Roseimicrobium gellanilyticum: one gene and its partner. The protein of the gene in region 1 interacts with the protein of each later gene in a pairwise test. Links are inferred from orthologs where the notes say so. Each region holds a gene or a part of one and is shown in the gene's direction. Other genes may lie near its edges.

Region 1 (3,231 bases):
GCAGCGTCGCAAGGCGATGCGCTGGGGTTTCAAGTTTGCGGTGGCAGCGCTGATGGCCATCGGCCTGTTCAGCGCAGGCCGCATTGTGGTGCGTGAGGCTTTCACGAACAACTCGCGCTTCCAGCTCCAGCACATCTCGGTGATGACGGAAGGGGAGCTTTCTCCTTCGCAGTTGATTACTGCCAGTGAACTGGAGACTGGCATGAACATGCTGGACATCGGCCTCGTGCAGGTGCGTGAGAAGCTGGAGGCCCTGCCCCAGGTGCGCCATGCGAAGGTGACGCGCGGCTATCCGGGACTCGTGTTCCTGGAGGTGGAGCAGCGCCGTCCCGTGGCGTGGCTGGAGTGCCCGGAGCAGCGTCTGGAGGCGAAGGTGGCTGGCTATGGCTGCCTGCTCGATGATGCCGGTGTGGTGCTGCCCAGTGATGAAGTGACCGAGTCCCGTCGCAAGCTGCCGGTCATCCGCGTGGCGAAGATGCAGCGGCTGAAGCCCGGACACGTCATTGAGGCACCTGAAGTGCTGCAGGCCCTGCAATTGCTGAAGGCGCATGAGGAAAGCGCGCTGGCCCACTCCATGCGCATCCGCCGCGTGGATGCCTCACGCGGCTACTCGCTCTCGGCGCAGTACGATGCCCTTTTCACCGTGATCTTCCCGGCTGATGCATTTGAGCCGCAGATCCGACGTCTGGAGCGCGTGGTGAATGAAGCTGCCCAGCGCAAGTGGGAGCTCGCCACCGTGGACCTCCTCGTCGCAGACAATGTGCCTCTCACTCTCCGTGGAACTCCCGTCATGGCGGTGCCGGTGCCTGAGCCGGCGCCTGCCACGACTCCACGTCGCCCGACGGTTCGCCGCCAGCTCGCCCGCAACAACTGACATTTTCACATCGCAACCCAACACCCGTATCCCATGGCTCGTAGCAACATCTATGCAGGACTTGAGATTGGCACGTCGAAGATCTGTGTCGTGGTCGGCGAGGTGAAGAAGGACGGCGCGATCAAGATCCTCGGCGTGGGCCAGGCTCCCTCGCGTGGCATCCGCAAGGGGGAGATCGTGGACTTCGACATTGCGCAGACGTGCCTCAATGACGCGCTGCTCCGTGCTGAGGATCGCAGTGACGTGATGATCCGCAATGTGTTCCTCGGAGTTTCCGGAGCGCACATTGAAAGCCTGAACAACGGTGGTGTGTACCGCCTGCCGTCTGACCAGAGCACCATCACTGAGGATGACCTCGAAGACGTGCGCGAGATCGCGTGCAATGTCGACATCCCGCAGAACCACGTCTTCCTCCACCGCATTGCACGCAAGTACGGTGTGGATGGGCAGGAGCAGGTGCGCTCGCTGATTGGCCGCCCCGCAGAACGCGTGGAGGCGGAGTTCCACATCATCCACGGCGTGCGCAGCCGTGTGCAGAATTCCATCCGCCTCGTGCGGCAGATTCCGCTGGAGGTGGAGGACGTGGTCTTCCTGCCGCTCGCAGCTTCTCAGGTCGCCCTGAACAAGGACGCGAAGCAGGGCGGGGCGCTGCTCATCGACTTCGGCGGCGGTACGGCGGACTACGTGCTCTACGTGGATGGCATGCTCACCGCCTCCGGTTGTGTGCCGCTCGGCGGGGACCACATCACGAATGACATCTCCATGTGCTTCCAGATCCCTCACGCGCGCTGCGAGCGCCTGAAGGTGGAGGAGGGCTCGGCCATTTTTGAGGGCGTGGACCCCAGCGAAATGCTGAAGGTGGACGATGAGAACGGCATGTACGTGGGCGAGATCGAGCGTGCCATGCTGAATGAAGTGATTCACCTCCGCACGCGCGAGATCCTCGAGCGTGTGCGTGAGCGGGTGGAAGAGCACCTGCCGAAGCTTGGCGCGGGCGTCTTCCTGACCGGGGGCGTCAGCCTCATGCGCGGCATCGATGTGGTGGCGCGTGATGTCTTCGGGGTGCGCGTGACCCGCACGGGGTCTTCCCCGCAGGGTGGCGCCACCGCCACCTATGAAAATCCCTGCTACTCGGGCCCGATTGGCCTCATCCGTTACGCCCAGTTGATGGATTCTGAAAAACCCTGGCTGTCGCCCTTCGCCAAGCTTGGCCGGCGCATGGTCGAAATGTTCAGCTCCTGGACCATGTAGCCCGCCCCTGAGCGCTGCACTCTGCCCGGAAGTTGAACGACGCGACAGCCAAACTTTGACCGGCCCCAGATTCACTCTGGTGCTTTGCCCGTTTTTGAGTTACACACCCTTAGCCAGCAACCAACCGCACACCCTCAACCAACCAGGCTTATGGTAGAATTCCAACGCAACCAGGATCGCGAACCCTCGGCGACATCATCACTCAAGATCTGCGTCGTGGGCATCGGCGGTGGCGGTCTGAATGTGCTGGACCGCATCTGTCTGGATCGCCTCATGGAAGTGAGCCTCGTTTCCATGCACACGGATGTGCGGGTGCTCGGCCATGCCATGGCGCCGCTGAAGATTCAGCTTGGCGCGGAGATGATGCGCGGTATTGGCTGCGGCGGTGACCCCGAGCTGGGCCGCGAGGCTGCGGACGCGTCTTCCGACCAGATTCGCCTGGCCCTGCAGGGGCATGACATGGTTTTCATCTGCGCCGGCCTGGGTGGGGGTACGGGCTCGGGTGCAGCTCCGGTGGTTGCGCAGATTGCACGGGATTTGGGTGCCATGGTGTTTGTGTTCGCCACCATGCCCTTCTCATTTGAAGGCCGCCGCCGCCTCACGCAGGCGGAGATGGCACTGGAGGAACTGCAGGGCAGCGCTGACGCAGTCATCCTTTTCGAAAACAACCGCATGGGCGAGCTGGTGCTGCCCAAGGAAGGCATCCAGAAGGCGTTCAGCCAGGCGGATCAGCTCATCGGTCACAGTGTGCGGGCCATCTCCACGATGGTCACGCAGCCCGGCGTGGTGCGCATGGGTCTTGCCGACCTCATGACCGCCCTGCGCAGCCCGAACGCGCGCTGCCTCTTCGGCTTCGGCGAAGCCCGCGGCACCAACCGGGTGCAGGAATCCCTCAAGCGCGCACTCAAGAGCCCGCTGGTGAACCAGGGCCAGCTTCTGCAGAACGCCCGCAACCTGCTGGTGCACATTGCCGGTGGTGAGAGCCTGACGCTTGCCGAAGTGGAAGCGCTCATGAAGCAGCTCGGCAAGTATGTGCCGGAGGAAACGCAGATCATGTTCGGCCTCGCCGTGGATGCGAAGCTGGGAGACATGATGACGGTCACCCT
Region 2 (3,275 bases), on another replicon or contig:
GGAGGCTTTGGCGATGTTCATGCTGAGAAGGGCTGAAGTGATCGTGCTAACGGAAGTGTTGGAGTGCGCACCGCCTGCGACGAGATGGCCGAGCGTGCCCAGTGGCACCGGAGCGGCGCTGGCGGACTGTCCGCCCCAGAGCGCCGTGAGTCCGGCGCCGCAAAGGATGCCCTTGGCGCGGAGACGGCGTTTCAGTTCCCCCATGCCGGCGGCAATCTGGCGCGAGATGGTCGATTGGCTGACCGCCTTGCGAGATGCCATGAGTTGCTGACTCTGACCTTCGAGGTAGTGCTCTACGAGCGGCCCCTTCAAATGCGGTGGGAGTTCCTCCAAGGTTTGCCGAATGAGTGGCTCGATGTCCGGCGACTGAGGCTGTTCTGAAGAGTCCAATGCCAAAACTGCAGCTTCTTCTACACGACGACGGCGTGATTCCGAGCGTACGGCATTGAGAGCCTTCCGCCCGGCGACGCTGCGTAACCAAGCCCGCACCGATCCCAAGGCACCTTGAGGCTTGTGTGCTAGGGCGAGGAAGGTTTCTTGTGCCACGTCTTCGGCCAAAGCTGAATTCCGCGTCACGCGTCTTGCGGTGGCGTGAACCATCGCTTCGTGTTCCCTGACGAGGTCACGGAATACGCCAGGCTCGGAAGGGCAGGGCAATTCTGGGGACGGGGAGTCGTTGCTCATGCAGGGAGTTTCTCAGTAGTCACCGGCCAGGTGTACTTTATGCAAAAAAATTACGGGTGTCCGATTCATTGGGCACCGTAGGACTGGGATTCGCTCACCTTGAGCTGCGCGATGTGGCAGGAGAGGGCAGGGAGAGCCGCCGCTGCTGCTCATGAATGACGCCTGGAGAGTCTGGTCTGGACGCCTTGGTGTATGAGGTGGAGGCGGGGAAACTGGTTCCTAGGCGAATTAGTGCTTCTTCGTAAGAATGTCACGTGCAGATGGCGCGATTCTTGCTGTACACGGTTCACTTTGAGGCGGTTGGGGTAGCATGAATCGTGCCATCGGTTCGAGAGGCCTCTAGATGAGAATGCCGCGAAGGTTTCCCTTGACGAAATATTAGGGGGTTTTTTACTGGCGGCCAGCCGGTTGCCGCTGCATTCAGGGACTCCAGTTCTAGAAACTGGCATTTTCCACGAACGCTCAAAACCCGGTGTCCCTTTCCCTGATCCCGATCACTTTTCTCAACACCTACCAATTTCACGAACCCCATGTCTTTTTTTGGACGCCTGTTTGGATTTGCCGCCAATGATATCGGCATTGACCTCGGTACTGCGAATACTCTCGTTTACGTCAAAGATAATGGCATCGTCCTCCGTGAGCCCTCTGTAGTGGCAGTAAAGGCCGGCACCAATGAGGTGGTGGCCGTAGGAGACGATGCCAAGCGCATGCTGGGCCGTACGCCCGGCAACATTGTGGCCATCCGTCCTTTGAAGGATGGCGTGATTGCAGACTTCAAGGTGACCGAGGCGATGCTTCGTCACTTCATTCGCAAGGTGCACAACCGTCGCACCTTCGCAAAGCCGCGTGTCGTTGTGGCTGTCCCCTCCGGCATCACGGAGGTGGAGAAGCGCGCCGTGAAGGAGAGCGCGGAGCAGGCTGGCGCCCGCGAAGTGTACCTCATTGAAGAGCCCATGGCCGCGGCCATCGGCGTGGGCCTGCCGGTGCAGGAAGCCGCGGGCAATATGATTGTGGACATTGGTGGTGGCACCACGGAGGTGGCCATCATCTCGCTCAGCGGCATCGTGTACAGCCGCAGCGTGCGCGTTGCTGGCGACGAGCTCGACGAGGCCATCATCAACTACATGAAGCGCGCGTACAATCTGATGATTGGCGAGCGCACGGCTGAAGAAATCAAGCTGCGCATTGGTTCCGCCTACCCGCTGGGCAAGGAAACCACGATGGAAGTCAAGGGCCGCGACATGGTGGCAGGCCTTCCCAAGACCATCACCATCACCAGCCAGGAGGTGCGTGAGGCGATGCTGGAGCCTCTGAACACGATCATCGACGCGGTGCGCACCACCCTGGAGCGCTGCCCCCCGGAACTCTCCGCGGACCTCGTGGACCGCGGCATCATGCTCGCAGGTGGCGGAGCACTTCTGCGCGGACTGGACAAGCTGCTGCAGGAAGAGACGGCGCTGCCGGTGCATGTGGCGGAAGATCCGCTCAGTGCCGTGGCGGAGGGCGCGGGCCGCGTGCTCAGCGAGATCGAATTTCTGCGCAAGGTGAGCACCTCGGAAGCCTGAGGTGTCCACCTGGCAGGTGAAGCCAGATTGCCGGAACACTCCCCGTGGGGAACGCCGGGTGAATCCTGAGCCGGAGCCTTGCATCCATGAATAAACTCAATGTGGCAGCCCTTCTGCTGTTTCTGACGGCAGTGGTGGCTGTGTTTACCCTGAAGACGCCGCAGACCCGTGCCATTCAGACGTGGGTCATGGGGGTGCTGTCTCCTTTCATCCGGGGTGGCGCCCAGGTGGAGCAGCAGGTGCAGCAGGTGACCGCCAGCCCCCGGGATGTAGCCGCCCTCGAAGACGAGAACCGCCGCCTCCAACAGGAGGTGGACAAACTCAGCATCACCGCCCGGAAATACGAGGAGGTGCTCTCGGAGAACAACAAATTCCGCGGCATGCTGGAGTATCGTCAGCAGATCGACATGAAGCTCACCGCCGCCCGCGTGCTGCGCCGCTCGTCCTCGAACTGGTGGAATACGGTCATCATCGACAAGGGCGCAATGGACGGCGTGGGCACCGACAGTGCCGTCATCACCTATGTAGGCCAGATTGGCATGGTGGGGAAGACGGGCAAGGTCGCTGCGCACACGGCGGAAGTCATTCTGCTTACAGACGAGGAGTGCCGCGTGGCGGCCCGTATCGAGGGCATGCAGGCCAGAGGCATCCTCATGGGTGAGCGGGGAGGCTTCGAGACCCGGCCGGACTTGAGGCTGAAGTTCCTGGACCGCACCCTGAAGATCACCCCCGGCGCTGCCGTTTATTCCACCGGTGAAGGCGGGGTATTCCCGGATAACATCCTCCTGGGCAAAGTGAAGGCGTTTGAGATTCGTGACATTTCCGGGGAGGCCGTGGTAGAATCCGCTGTGGATTTCTCACTGCTCCAGGATGTGTTCGTGGTGCACAAGGAAGCTGCCGATACACCATGACCTTCGTCTACAATCTTCTGGTGTGCGCGCTGCTGGCCCTCACGTTTGGGTTTCAGGAGTTCATCCCCGCCATCGCCTTCGCGCAGTATGCGCGGGTATTGCTCCCGCCGGTCTT

The links.
Region 2: the proteins of ftsA (region 1) and DES53_RS07260 interact in binary tests that used the Escherichia coli proteins (3 or more experiments, as listed by UniProt). The link is inferred for Roseimicrobium gellanilyticum from one-to-one orthologs.

Annotation. Positions count from the first base shown.
Region 1 is NZ_QNRR01000008.1:175,427-178,657, forward strand. What follows is about bases 103-3,016. They hold ftsA (cell division protein FtsA), read left to right. Parts: upstream 103-907; coding sequence 908-2,125; downstream 2,126-3,016. Other genes in these bases: DES53_RS21100 (cell division protein FtsQ/DivIB), read left to right, coding at 103-874; DES53_RS33895 (cell division protein FtsZ), read left to right, coding at 2,276-3,016. Outside these bases: more of DES53_RS21100, read left to right, coding at 1-102; more of DES53_RS33895, read left to right, coding at 3,017-3,231. UniProt on the Escherichia coli protein: Essential cell division protein that assists in the assembly of the Z ring. May serve as the principal membrane anchor for the Z ring.
Region 2 is NZ_QNRR01000002.1:479,745-483,019, forward strand. The notes cover bases 274-3,231. They hold DES53_RS07260 (rod shape-determining protein), read left to right. Parts: upstream 274-1,214; coding sequence 1,215-2,249; downstream 2,250-3,231. Other genes in these bases: DES53_RS07255 (RNA polymerase sigma factor), read right to left, coding at 274-684; mreC (rod shape-determining protein MreC), read left to right, coding at 2,336-3,160; DES53_RS07270 (hypothetical protein), read left to right, coding at 3,157-3,231. Also shown: more of DES53_RS07255, read right to left, coding at 1-273; more of DES53_RS07270, read left to right, coding at 3,232-3,275. UniProt on the Escherichia coli protein: Forms membrane-associated dynamic filaments that are essential for cell shape determination. Acts by regulating cell wall synthesis and cell elongation, and thus cell shape.